DNA from 2 places in the Tessaracoccus terricola genome. Region 2 is predicted to be linked to the other one. Evidence: riboswitches for the same ligand, from Rfam matches in the RefSeq annotation. Region 2 holds a riboswitch; the other holds the start of a gene.

Region 1 (7,028 bases), on a different contig from region 2:
GGTCAGGCTCGCAGTGGCGGCGCTGACCTTCGCGGCCGGCCTCGGGCTGGTGCTCTACGCCTGGGGCACGCTCCTGACTCCGCGTGAGGGCGGGGTGGCCCCCATCCGACGCTTCGTGCCGGCGTTCGAGCGCTGGTCGCGGAGCACCCAGGGCCTCGTGATCCTCATCTCCAGCCTCGTCGTCGTGATCGGCTCCGCGGCCCAGGGCAACGTGTGGCTCTTCCCCGCCGTCGTGGTCGTGGGCGTCTTCCTGCTGATGCGCCGACGCGCGGTCCGCACCGGCACCGCGCGGCACTGGGGCCCACAGGCTCCGCACGCGGCGGCACCCGGCCAGGGCACATCGGCTCCTCCCCCGCCGTCGACCGCCGCGAGCATCGAGGAGTGGCGCGCGCGCCTGGCCGGCTACGCCACCGTCCGTACCGGCCCAGCCGACCCGCTGCCCGTCGTCGACCTCTACGGTCCCGGCACCGAGCAGGAACAGGAGCCGCAGGCGGCACCATCCCAGACCCAGACGCCCGTCTCCTGGCTGGGCGCCAGCCTCGTCGTCCTCCTGAGCGGGGGCGCCGCCGCGACGGCGTTCGTCCTCGGCCTGTCCCCCACCTGGCTGTGGGCATGCGTCCTCGGCACCGGCGTGGCGGGTGTCACGATGCTGGGCCACGCCCTGCTGGTGCGCTCCCGACGCCTGCCGGTGGTGCTGCTGGTGCTCGCCCTCGGCGTCGGCGCCACCGCCAGCTGGATGGTGACCGAGCGTTCGGAGCCCGTCGAGTTGGTGGCCGCCGAGGCCGGCGAGCAGGACCTCACCTACGAATTCATCGCTGACGGCAACGCCGTGGTGGACCTGTCCTCCCTGACCATCGACGACGACGCCACCATCACCGTCGAGGCGAACCTGTCCAACGTCCGGATCATCCTGCCCGCCGAACCCATCCGGTTCACGCAGAGCGCCGAGATGTCGCAGGTCCAGATCGTCGGCCCCGAGTCCCGGGATCCCGATGCGGAACGCCCGCGCAGCAGCGCGACGCTGGTGCTCAACGCAGCGATGAGCAACGTCGTCGTGGAGTACCTGGCATGAACAAGACACCCCGTCGCATCGACGTCGCCACGCTCGTGACCGGCCTCACCCTGGTCGGGTTCGCCATCCTGTGCGGACTCGTCGCCTGGGGCCACACCCTGATCCGCCCGGCATCCATGTGGTTCGCACTCGTGCTGCTGGCCTCCGGCGCCATCGGTCTGGCGGTTGCCCTGCCCAGACGCGACGACCGCCGCTGAACCGACCACCCCACCCAGGAAGAAGGAAGACAATGAACCTCGACAGAAGGGACCCGAGCATGAAGCTCCAACGAGTTGACGAAGGCAAGTGGATCGCCGGCGTGGCCAGCGGCCTGTCCGCCAAGCTGGGAATCGACGTGACCATCGTGCGCATCGCGTTCGCGGCCATCTCCGTGTTCTGGGGAGGTGGCATCGCCCTCTACGTCCTGCTGTGGATCATCATGCCCCGCCCCGCCGGTGGCACCATCGCCGAGGAGGGCATCTCCAAGGCGCAGCGCTGGTACAAGGAGAACAAGCAGAACAAGAACGGCGGCGGCTACGACATCTAGTAGCCTCCGCCGCTCACCGCAAGCCCTCGGACCTGCCGGGTGGGATCACTCCCACTCGATGGTGCCCGGGGGCTTGCTGGTGATGTCCACCACCACGCGGTTCACCTCGGAGCACTCGTTGGTGATGCGCGTGGAGATCTTCTCCAGCACCTCGTAGGGCAGCTTGGCCCAGTCCGCGGTCATGGCGTCGTCGGAGACCACCGGCCGCAGCACGATCGGGTGGCCGTAGGTGCGGCCGTCGCCCTGCACCCCGACGGAGCGGACGTCGGCCAGCAGCACCACGGGGAACTGCCAGATGTCGCGGTCCAGGCGGGCCGCGCTGAGCTCGTGCCTGGCGATCGCATCGGCCTGGCGCAGGATCTCCAGACGCTCGGCGGTCACCTCGCCGATGATGCGGATGCCGAGCCCCGGGCCGGGGAACGGGTGACGCCACACCATCGCCTCGGGCAGGCCGAGCTGGGTGCCCACCGCGCGGACCTCGTCCTTGAACATGGTCCGCAGTGGCTCGATCAGGGTGAACTGCAGGTCGTCGGGCAGGCCGCCGACGTTGTGGTGGCTCTTGATGTTGGCGGTGCCGGAGCCGCCGCCGGACTCGACGACGTCGGGGTAGAGCGTGCCCTGGACGAGGAAGTCGATCCCCCGCTCACCGGCCAGCTGGGCCGCCGTGGCCTCGAAGGTGCGGATGAACTCGCGCCCGATGATCTTTCGCTTCTCCTCCGGGTCGGTCACTCCGGCGAGCGCGCCGAGGAAGCGGTCCTTCTCGTCGGCCACCACCAGGTCCACGCCGGTGACGTGGACGAAGTCCTCCTTCACCTGCTCGGCCTCGCCCTCGCGCAGCAGGCCGTGGTCCACGAAGACGCAGGTGAGCTGGGAGCCGATGGCCTCCTGCACAAGCGCCGCCGCGACGGCCGAGTCCACGCCACCCGAGAGCGCGCACAGCACGCGGCGGTCGCCGACGGTGGCCCGGATCTGCTCGATGGACTCGGCCACGATGTTGGCCGAGGTCCAGTCCGCCCGCAGGCCGGCCAGGTCGAACAGGAAGCGCTCCAGCACCTGCTGGCCCCACTGCGAGTGGATCACCTCCGGGTGCCACTGCACCCCGGCGAGCTTGCGCTCCCGGTCCTCGAAGGCGGCCACGGGCGCACCGGCGGTGCGCGCCAGGACCTCGAAACCCTCGGGCGCGCGGGACACGGAGTCCCCGTGGCTCATCCACACGTTGAGGGTGTTGGGCAGGCTGGCGAGCAAGCAACCGTTGTCCTGGATGGACAGTGACGTGCGGCCGTACTCGCGCTGCCCGGTCTTGGCGACGGTGCCGCCGAGGGCCTTGGCCATGGACTGGAAGCCGTAGCAGATGCCCAGCACCGGCACCCCGGCCTCCAGCAGCGCCGGGTCCAGCTGGGGGGCACCCTCCGCGTAGACCGACGCCGGCCCGCCGGACAGGATGATTGCCGAGGGCTTGCGGGCGAGGATCTCCTCGGTGGAGACGCTGGAGTCCACGATCTCGGAGAAGACGGATGCCTCGCGGACGCGGCGCGCGATCAGCTGCGCGTACTGGGCCCCGTAGTCGACGACGAGGACCAGGTCATGGGTGGGGATCATGCCAGTGATTCTAGGGGTTGCGGGCGGGGCCCAGAAATTCATCGAAGATGGAAGCGAATCTCGGAATAATTCAGGGACGCACTATGTTTTGCGGTCATGACCATCTACTCCGATGCCACGGCCCTCATTGGCCGCACTCCCCTCGTTAAGATCAACCATCTCGCCGGCGACAACGCGAACGTCGTGGCGAAGCTCGAGTTCTACAACCCTGCAAGCTCCGTGAAGGACCGCATCGGCGTGGCCATCGTGGAAGCTGCGGAGAAGGCCGGCGCACTGCAGCCCGGCGGCACCATCGTCGAAGGCACCAGCGGCAACACCGGCATCGCGCTCGCGATGGTCGGCGCGGCCAAGGGCTACAAGGTCGTCCTCGTGATGCCCGAGACCATGTCCAAGGAGCGCCGCGCCGTGCTGCGCGCGTTCGGCGCCGAGCTCATCCTCACCCCCGGCCCCCTGGGCATGAAGGGCGCCGTGGAGAAGGCCGCCGAGGTTGCCCAGGAGCGCGGCGGCATCGTCGCCAGCCAGTTCGCCAACCCCGCCAACGTCGACATCCACCGCCGCACCACCGCCGAGGAGATCTGGAACGACACCGACGGCAACGTCGACATCGTCGTCGCCGGCATCGGCACCGGCGGCACCATCTCCGGTGTCGGCCAGGTCCTCAAGGAGCGCAAGCCCGAGGTCAAGATCGTGGCGGTCGAGCCCGAGGAGTCGGCCATCCTGTCCGGCAACCCGGCCGGCCCGCACAAGATCCAGGGGCTGGGCGCCAACTTCATCCCCGAGATCCTGGACCGTTCCATCATCGACGAGGTGCTGCCCCGCAACATCGACCAGGCGCTAGACTTCTCGCGTCGTTCCGCCAAGGAGGAGGGCCTGTTCGTGGGCATCTCGTCCGGGGCCGCGCTGGCCGCAGCTGCCGAGGTCGCCAGCCGTCCCGAGAACGCCGGCAAGAACATCGTCGTCGTCCTGCCCGACTCCGGCGATCGCTACCTGTCCACCATTCTCTTCGAAGGACTCCTCGACTAGTGACGTTCCTCAGCCGCCTCAAGCTTGTCACCGCCAGGATGTCGGAGGACCTCGACGCAGCCATGCGTGAGGACCCGGCCGCCCGCAGCAAGTTCGAGGTGGCTGTGGCGTACCCCGGGGTGCACGCCATCTGGATACACCGCATCGCGCACGCGCTGTGGAGCCGTTCGACGGCACTCCAGCCGCTGGCGCGGATCATCAGCCAGATCGCCCGCACGTTGACCGGGATCGAGATCCACCCGGGTGCTGTCATCGGGCGGCGGTTCTTCATCGACCACGGCATGGGTGTCGTGATCGGTGAGACCGCCGTCCTCGGTGACGACGTGCTGATGTACCACCAGGTGACCCTCGGTGGCCGGGCGCGGGGCCGCTTCAAGCGGCACCCCACCATCGGCGACCGCGTGCTGCTGGGAGCCGGGGCCAAGATCATCGGCAACATCCACGTCGGCGACGACGCCAAGATCGGCGCCAACGCCCTTGTGGTCAAGGACGTGAAGCCCGGCGGCGTCGTCGTCGGGGTTCCCAGCCAGCTGCATGACGGCGACGTCATCGCCTGAGGCGCCACACCGACCAACAACACCAACAGCGGGGCCCGGTCCGATTCGGACCGGGCCCTCGACGTCCCACCTCACGCCCGTTGTGGGAGCCCATCCGGTAACAACCGCCCCCTTGCGTGGTCCAGTTTCGGGGGTGCTATGGTTCCCACGTCCGCTGCGCAGGAGAAACTGGTTCGAATCCAGTGCTGTCCCGCAACCGTGAAGGGGTTCCGACCCCGAAGCCGGATCGCCTGCCGCGACAGACCGTTCAAAACTCCCGTCGAGGTCTGCGGGAGGGTCACAGGCAGTTCCTGGTTTCACTCTCACCGCTGCCCTGATCCCCACACGTGGGCCTCCATCGCGAAAGGCCCTTCACGTGTCCTTCCGGAAACCCCTGGTCGCCGCCCTGGTGGCTCTCGTACTGGCGGTCACCTCTGCGCTAGCGCTGGGAACAGCGCGCGCCGACGAGCCCACCCCCGTCGAGGAGAGCGTCACGCTGGCGGCCGACTGGATCAAGCAGCAGTGGGACGACGGTTCCTATTCACGCACGGACATCGGCCTCGTGGCCGACGGCATCATCGCCCTGGCCTCCGCAGACGTGCACCACGGCACCATCGACGAGATGCTCCACGTGATGCGCACCGGCGGCCCCGGCTACGTGACCACCCAGACCGGCGCACTGGCGAAGGTGATCATGGCCGCGGACATCGGGGGCATCGAGGATCCGGCCCACTTCTTCGGCGAGGACCGCGACCTGGTGCAGGAGCTGCTGGACGCCGTCGCGGCGAAGAGCAAGATCTTCTCCTGGGGCTCCTACCTCTCCCTGATCGCACTGACCCGCCTCGACGTCGAGATCCCGCCCGAGGACTTCACGTACCTGATGGACCAGATGTTCCAGAGCGAGACCCACGGCGGGTTCGGCTGGAGCGCAGACCCACGCTCGGGTGACCCGGACTACACGGGGCTGGGGATCACGGCGCTCAACCTGGTTGCGGAGCGCACCGACGACGCCACCATCCGTTCCGAGGCCGAGCGGCGCCTGGGACTCGGTATCGACTGGACCCAGGATCGCGCCAACCAGCGAGTTGACGCATCCGGCAACCACTACTGGGCCACGTACTCCTCGGCCAATTCCACCGGCATGGTGGCCGGGGCACTGGCCGAGGCGGGCGTGAACATCGAATCACCGCAGGCCTACCTGATGGCCCAGCAGGCGCTCACCACCAGCGGCGCGGCCTGGTCCAACGTCCCCGACGGCACCGTTGACGACGTCCGCGCCACCACGCAGGCCATCTTTGCCCTCACCGGGAAGTCCTACGGACACGCCCAGCGCTCCACCACCGCCGAGCCCACCCCCGGCCCGGCCCCCTCGACCCCAACGCCGGTGCCCGCCAAGTCGCGCGACGGCTGGTGCAAGGCGGACGAGGGGCTGAGCGTGGTGGTGCACTGGGGCTACGGCGGCGCGGAGGTCCCCGGGTCCCCCACGGTCACCCAGAAGGGCAACCAGGACTACATCGTGCGCTGCGTGACCCTCACCAGCGACGTCACCCCGGACGGCGGGCTGACCTGGCCGCTCGAACTCGCTGGAATCGAGCACACCAGCATCAGCGGCGGGTCCCTGATCGCCACGGTCAACGGCGTCGGGTACCCGGCGGATCTGGACAACGACTGGTGGTTCCTGTCGGTCAGCTCCGGTGTCGGCCAGTGGCAGTCCGAATACGCACCCGTCTGGAGTGAGCACGACTTCGTCTCCTACACCCTGCAGGGCGACCTCACCGGTCCCCCGCCGGTGCTCCCCCGCTACTCGGACTCGGGCACTCAGTCTCCGAAGCCTCCCACCCCCTCATCAAAGCCCACGAAGCCAACGGCCTCACCGAAACCGCCGACGAAGCCCTCCCCCACGCCCACCCCAACCGAGACGCCGTTCGACCTGTACACCACGCCGGGCTACCACGACGTGAACGGCCGCCGCTGGTTCACCAAGTGCGAGCCCTACTCGACCACCGAGCGCTGCGAGACGGTGATCTGGGGCACCGCCGTCACCTTCGACGGCACCAAGTTCACCAGCACCAACAAGTGGGTCTTCAACAACCTCACCTACAAGCCCTCGCCCCGCTCCATCTGGGCCACCAACCCGCTGGGCAAGCACAATGCACCGGCGGGCTGGACCGCTAAGGACGGCCGTCGCTGGTACACCGAGTGCGACACGACCACCACCGGCCGGAACGGTTGCCGCAGTTACATCTGGGCCACCTACTACGGAAACGTGGCG
Region 2 (7,028 bases):
CACGGATGCTGGTGGAGCGCTGGGGGCTGGAGTCGGCCCGCGTGGTGGTGCGCGACGGCCCGGGCCGGACCCTGCCCGCCGAGGCGGTGGCCGAGTCCCTCGGCATGGGCCTGCTCGGCCTGGTCCGGCACGACCGCAAGGTGCTGCGGCTGGCCCAGTCCGGCGGCAGCGTCGCCTCGGCGCCGGCGCGCCGGTTCCGCCGCGACGTGAAGGCGCTGTGGGAGGGGCTGCGGGCATGATCGACGAACAACTCGAGGCGCTGCAGACCCACCTGGGAGCCCTCGGCCGCGAGCACACCCCCGCCGACGTCGCCGCCGCCATGCGCCGCATCGGGATGGTGGTGACGGACCGGACCATGCTGCAAACCATGGAGGCGGTCCGCCGGAACAGCACCGGCGCCGGCCCCCTGGAGGACCTGGTCCGCGCGCCCGGGGTCTCCGACGTGGTGGTCAACGGGGCCGGGGCGGTGTTCGTGGACCGCGGCCAGGGCCTTGAACCCGCCGCGGTCCGGTTCCTCGACGACGCGCAGGTGCGCCGCCTCGCGGTTCGGCTCGCCGCGGCGGCCGGGAGGCGGCTGGACGACGCCCAGCCCTTCGTCGACGGTCGGCTGGCCGACGGCACCCGGCTGCACGCGGTGCTGGCGCCCGTGGCATCGCCCGGCACCTGCATCTCCCTGCGCGTGCCCGCCTCCTCCCGGATGGGCCTGGCCGAACTGGCCGCCTCCGGCTCCGTGGCTCCCGAGGCGCGCGATCTGCTGCAGGGCATCATCGCGGCCAAGGTCCCGTTCCTGATCAGCGGCGGCACCGGCACGGGCAAGACCACCCTGCTGGCCGCCCTGCTCGCGCTCGTGCCCGCCGAGGAACGGATCGTGGTTGTGGAGGATGCCCGCGAGCTGGACCCGGCGCACCCGCACTGCGTCCGGCTCGAGGCCCGCCCCGCCAACACGGAGGGCCTCGGCGCCATCACTCTCACCCAGTTGGTGCGGCAGGCGCTGCGGATGCGGCCGGACCGGGTGGTGCTGGGGGAGGTCCGCGGGGCCGAACTCTCGGACCTCCTCACGGCGCTGAACACCGGCCACGAGGGCGGCTGCGGCACCATCCACGCCAACTCGATCGCCGACGTGCCGGCGCGGCTGGAGGCACTCGCCGCCCTCGGCGGCCTCGGCCGCGACGCCTGCCACGCCCAGGTGGCGGCCGCGTTGCGGGTGGCGGTCCACGTCCGGCGCCTGCGCGACGGGCGCCGGCAGGTGGCCGAGATCGGGTTGTTCCGCCGCGGCGACGACGCGCTGGTGCGCGTCCAGCCCGCCGTGTCCTTCGAACCGGGTGGCGGTAGCACCTGGCACGAGGGCGCGGCCGAACTGCGGAGGCTGGTGGCTCTGACATGAGTGCCCTGTTGCCGGCACTGCCCGCAGCGCTGCTGCTGGCGTTCGCTGCGGCGCTCGGCGCCGGACCGCCCCGAGGGGACGCGCTGCGGCGCCTCCGGGTCCGCGCCGCCCGGCGTACCGGCCGCACGTGGCCGCTGCCGGCCGTGGCCGCGGCCCTGCTCGGGGTGCTCGGCTCGCTGTTCGGGTGGCGGGTGCTGGGTTGGGTGGCGCTCGGCGGGATCGCCGCCGCCCTGGTCTCGTGGCTGGCGCACCGGCACCTGCTGGAGCGGCGTCGCCGTCGCGCCCAGGACGAGGTGGCCGAGGCCGCGCACAACCTCGCGCTGCTGCTGAAGGCCGGCCAGATCCCCACCCGCGCGCTGGCCGAGGCCGCGGCCGACAACCCGTGCCTCGCCCCGGCCGCCGCCACCGTGGCGCTGGGCGGTGACGTCGGGGAGGCGCTGAGGGAGGCCGCGCGTGAACCGGGCCGCGAGGCGCTGGCGCAACTGGCGGGGGCGTGGCGCGTCAGCGAGGCCAGCGGGGCACCCATCGCCAAGGTGGTGGGACAGGTCACCGACACCGTGCGCCGCGAGCGGCAACTGGCCGACGTCGTGGCCACCGAACTCTCCGCGGCCAGGACCAGTGGCCGCATCATGGCCTGCCTGCCGCTGCTGGCTATCGGGTTGGGCATCGCGGCCGGAGCGGATCCGGTCACCTTCCTGTTCCGTGAAGGCTTGGGTCAGGGCCTGCTGGTGGCGGGGGTGGCACTCGCCGCCGCCGGCGTGGTGTGGACCGAACGGATCGCTGCGGGACCGGAAGCGGGAAGGGGCCCGCAGTGAATGGGATGGTGCTGGGCGGTGCGTTCCTGGTGGCGGCGGCGTGGCTGGCGTTCCCGGCCTCGGCTGCAGGGCTGCTCCGGTTGCGGCCGGAGCGCTCCGAGCCGGCGGTGGCCCGTCTCCTCGAGGGGCGGCCCGGTGCGCCGCCGCTGCGGCAGCGGGCCTGGCTCGGGGCCGCCGTCGGGGTGCTGGTGCTCGTGTGGCAGCCCGGAGCTGCAGGGGCGCTGCTGGCGTTCGCGCTGGGAGTCGGGGTGGTCGCCGGGCTGGGCTGGCTGTGGCGTGCCCCGGCCACGGACCCGGCGCTGTCACGGCAACAGGCCGGGACCCTCGAACTCTTGGCGGCCTGCCTCGAGGCCGGGGCGCCGATGCGCCGGGCGGTGGACACCGTCGCGGCGGTGTCCGAAGAACCGACCGCGGGACTGCTCGAGCGGGTCTCCGGCCAGTTGCGGCTCGGCCGGACCGAGGCCGACGCGTGGGCGGTGCTCGCCCGGGACGAGGTGTGGGGCGCGGTCGCCCGCGACGTCGCCCGCTCGTCACGCTCGGGCACGGCACTCGCCGACGGCCTGCTCGTCCACGCCGAGGACCAGCGCCGGCGCCTCGAGGCGGAGCAGACCAGGACCGCCCGCAGCGTCGGAGTGCGCTCAGTACTGCCGCTGATGGTGTGCTTCCTGCCCGCGTTCGTACTGGTGGGGGTGGTGCCGATCATCGCCGGGCTGCTGGGCAACTTCCTCGAATGAGCAACGCCGCAGGGGCCGGGGTCCGCGTAGGGTTGGGCGAAGGTCTGTCGAGGGTGAGGAACGGTGAGCATGAGGGTCGGGGTCCCGCGCGAGGTCAAGAACGGCGAGTACCGGGTGGCACTGACGCCCGCCGGGGTGCACGAGCTGGTCAAACGCGGCCACGAGGTGGTCATCGAGACCGGCGCCGGCGAGGGCTCGGCCATCCGCGACGACGACTACGGCGCCGTCGGGGCCCGCATCGTCCCGGACGCTGCCGAGGCCTGGGAGGCCGAACTGGTCTGCAAGGTCAAGGAGCCCGTCGGCGACGAGTTCGCCCACCTGCGCGAGGGCCTCACGCTGTTCACCTACCTGCACCTGGCCGCGGCCCCCGAACTGACCGACAGGCTGCTGGCCTCCGGCGTCACCGCCGTCGCCTACGAGACGGTCCAGCTTCCCAACCGGCAACTGCCGCTGCTGTACCCGATGAGCGAGGTGGCCGGCTGCCTGGCGCCCCAGATCGGCGCCTTCCACCTGACCACGCCGCAGGGCGGCCCCGGGGTCCTGATGGGCGGGATCGGGGGAGTGCCCAACGCCAAAGTGCTGGTCCTCGGCGCCGGCGTCTCCGGCCAGAACGCCGCCAGCATCGCCCGCGGCATGGGCGCCGACGTCACCATCCTGGACACGGACCTGGACAAGCTCCGCACCGTCCACTGGCGCTGGGACGGCGCCGTGCGCCAACTCGCCTCCGACGAACTGACCATCCGCCGCGAGATCGTCGACGCGGACATCGTCGTCGGATCCGTCCTGATCCCCGGCGGCCGGGCGCCGCGCCTGGTCACCAACGAGATGGTGGCCACGATGAAGCCCGGCTCCGTGCTGGTGGATATCGCCATCGACCAAGGCGGCTGCTTCGAGGACTCCCGCCCCACCACCCACGCCGAGCCCACCTTCCAGGTGCACGGCTCCACGTTCTACTGCGTGACCAACATGCCCGGCGCCGTGCCCAGCACCTCCACCATCGCGCTCACCAACGCCACCACCCCCTACATCCTCCAACTGGCGGACCTGGGCTGGCGCGAGGCCATGCGCGCCAACCCGGCGCTGGCGCTCGGGCTGAACACGGCCGGCGGCCAGGTGGCCAACGCCGCCGTCGCCGAGGCCCTCGGCCACGACGCCGCACCCCTCGACGACGTCCTCGCCTGAACCACGGGAGCCCTCCGTCGCGCGTCGGCGTGGTGACAGGTGTCGGCGACACGCCGACGAACCTTCCTCCAGAGCAGAGAAAGCGCTTGCTCACCGACGCTCGTCACCACCACCTCCGCTGACCCCGCCCCGGGCCGCGGCCCCGCGCCACGCCGGACCCTTTACTAATCACAGCTTTGTGATTAGCATCCCTAGTGCTGGTTCACCTCGTCGGCCACAACATGTTGTGGTCGAGGTGGTGAGACAACAGGGAACCCGGTGTGAATCCGGGACTGCCCCGCAGCGGTGAGAGGGAACGACAGGCGGCATCGAGCACTGGCCACATGGCTGGGAAGCGTCGCCCGGTAGGTCCACACCTGGAACAGGTGTCCGCCCTCGAGTCCGAATACCTGCCAGCGGCCGGGAGACCATCCCGGCCAGTCCGACCAACGGTCTCGCGGGAAGACCGGGCGCACTGGCAGTGCTCCCTCCGCGTGACCCTTTGCTTCGAGGAGAGAGCAAGTGTCACCCATCACCGTCTACAGCAAGCCGTCCTGCGTCCAGTGCACGGCCACCTATCGCGCCCTCGACAAGCTGGGCCTCCACTACGACGTGGTGGACCTCGCCACCGACGAGGCCGCCCTGCTCGAGGTCACCGCCATGGGTCACCTCCAGGCGCCGGTCGTCGTCGCAGGCGAGGAGAACTGGTCCGGCTTCCGGCCGGACCGGATCAGCGCCGCCGCCGCACGCCTCGCCGCAGCCTGAGGCGTGCGGCTGGTCTACTTCTCCTCGGCCTCGGAGAACACCCACAGGTTCGTCGCGAAACTGGGGGTGGATGCCATCCGTATCCCCCTGCACCGCCGCGACGAACCCCTGGAGGCCACCGAACCGTACGTACTGCTGCTGCCCACCTACGGCGGCGGCAGCAGCGGCGGTGCGGTCCCCAAGCAGGTGATCCGGTTCCTCAACCAGCCGGGCAACCGTGCCCTGATCCGCGGCGTCATCTCCGCGGGCAACACCAACTTCGGCGAGGCGTACTGCCTGGCGGGCGACATCGTCGCCGCCAAGTGCCAGGTGCCGCACCTCGACCGCTTCGAACTGCTCGGAACGCCCGACGACGTCGCGCGGATCCGCGAAAGGCTCACCCGAAATGACTGACCTGTTGACCCCCACCCAGAGCGCCGCCGTCCCCGCCGGGGAGGCGGACCACCACGCGCTCAACGCCATGCTGAACCTCTACGACGCCGAGGGCCGCATCCAGTTCGACGCGGACAGGCGCGCGGCGCACCAGTTCTTCCGCAACCACGTCAACCAGAACACGGTGTTCTTCCACTCGCTCGCGGAGAAGCTCGAGTACCTCGTGGCTGAGGGCTACTACGAGGCCGAGGTCCTGGAGCGCTACGAGTTCGAGTTCGTCAAGAGCCTGTTCAAGCGGGCCTACGCGGTGAAGTTCCGGTTCCCCACCTTCATGGGTGCGTTCAAGTACTACACGTCCTATACGCTCAAGACCTTCGACGGCACCCGCTACCTGGAGCGCTTCGAGGACCGGGTCTGCATGGTGGCCCTCACCCTGGCCGCCGGCGACCGCGCCCTCGCCGAGCACGTCGTCGACGAGATCATGTCCGGCCGGTTCCAGCCCGCGACCCCCACCTTCTTGAACGCCGGCAAGGCCCAACGCGGCGAACTGGTCTCCTGCTTCCTGCTACGGGTGGAGGACAACATGGAGTCCATCGCCCGCGCCATCAACTCCTCGCTGCAACTGTCCAAGCGGGGCGGCGGGGTGGCGCTCAGCCTGACCAACATCCGCGAGGCCGGCGCCCCCATCAAGCAGATCCAGAACCAGTCGTCGGGAGTGATCCCCGTGATGAAGCTGCTCGAGGACTCGTTCAGTTACGCCAACCAGCTCGGGGCGCGGCAGGGCGCGGGGGCGGTGTACCTGAACGCCCACCACCCCGACATCCTGTCCTTCCTGGACACCAAGCGGGAGAACGCCGACGAGAAGATCCGCATCAAGACCCTCTCCCTGGGCGTGGTCATCCCGGACATCACGTTCGAGCTGGCCAGGAACAACGAGGACATGTACCTGTTCAGCCCCTACGACGTCGAGCGCGTCCACGGTGTCGCGTTCAGCGAGGTCTCCGTCACCCAGAGGTACCGGGAGCTGGTGGACGACAAGCGCATCGGGAAGAAGAAGATCAACGCGCGGCGGTTCTTCCAGACCCTCGCCGAGATCCAGTTCGAGTCCGGCTACCCCTACATCGTGTTCGAGGACACGGTGAACCGGGCCAACCCCATCGACGGCCGCGTCACCATGAGCAACCTGTGCTCGGAGATCCTGCAGGTGTCCACGCCGTCGAGCTACAACGAGGACCTCTCGTATGCCGAGGTGGGCAAGGACATCTCCTGCAACCTCGGCTCGCTCAACATCGCCCGCACCATGGACTCGCCGGACCTCGGGCGCACCGTCGAGATCGCAGTGCGGGCGCTCACGGCAGTCTCGGACCAGTCGAACATCGCCTGCGCTCCCAGCATCGAGCACGGCAACCAGCGCAGCCACGCCATCGGGCTGGGGCAGATGAACCTCCACGGCTACCTGGCGCGGGAGTCCATCCACTACGGCTCCGACGAGGGCCTCGACTTCACCAACATGTACTTCTACACCGTCACGTTCCACGCCATCGCGGCCTCGTGCCGGATCGCCCGTGAGCGCGGCGTGCACTTCGAGGGGTTCGAGCGCAGCAAGTACGCCACGGGGGAGTACTTCGAGAAGTACCTAGCGGGGGAGTGGGTGCCCCGGACCGCTCGGGTGGCGGAACTGTTCCGGGAGGCGGGGATCGCGATCCCGACGCCCGACGACTGGCGTGCGCTCGCCGCCGAGGTGGCCGAGCACGGCCTCTACAACCAGAACCTGCAGGCCGTGCCGCCCACCGGCTC

What was found. Region 2 has a riboswitch for cobalamin ahead of nrdH (glutaredoxin-like protein NrdH). Riboswitches for the same ligand answer to the same signal wherever they lie in the genome.
Region 1: it holds a riboswitch for cobalamin, as region 2 does, so the genes downstream of both, ACYU7G_RS12505 (hypothetical protein) here and nrdH (glutaredoxin-like protein NrdH) in region 2, are expected to answer to the same signal.

The regions. Positions count from the first base shown of each region.
Region 1 covers NZ_BAAHBS010000005.1:562,889-569,916, reverse strand. Annotated here, with positions in the region: gene ACYU7G_RS12535 (PspC domain-containing protein) at 1-1,072, shown strand, start outside; gene ACYU7G_RS12530 (hypothetical protein) at 1,069-1,269, shown strand; gene ACYU7G_RS12525 (PspC domain-containing protein) at 1,302-1,598, shown strand; gene guaA (glutamine-hydrolyzing GMP synthase) at 1,644-3,197, opposite strand; gene cysK (cysteine synthase A) at 3,294-4,220, shown strand; gene cysE (serine O-acetyltransferase) at 4,259-4,777, shown strand; cobalamin riboswitch at 4,900-5,029, shown strand; gene ACYU7G_RS12505 (hypothetical protein) at 5,133-7,028, shown strand, end outside.
Region 2 covers NZ_BAAHBS010000004.1:412,024-419,051, forward strand. Annotated here, with positions in the region: gene ssd (septum site-determining protein Ssd) at 1-239, shown strand, start outside; gene ACYU7G_RS07680 (TadA family conjugal transfer-associated ATPase) at 236-1,384, shown strand; gene ACYU7G_RS07685 (type II secretion system F family protein) at 1,381-2,199, shown strand; gene ACYU7G_RS07690 (type II secretion system F family protein) at 2,205-2,933, shown strand; gene ald (alanine dehydrogenase) at 3,003-4,115, shown strand; cobalamin riboswitch at 4,297-4,526, shown strand; gene nrdH (glutaredoxin-like protein NrdH) at 4,617-4,859, shown strand; gene nrdI (class Ib ribonucleoside-diphosphate reductase assembly flavoprotein NrdI) at 4,863-5,252, shown strand; gene nrdE (class 1b ribonucleoside-diphosphate reductase subunit alpha) at 5,245-7,028, shown strand, end outside.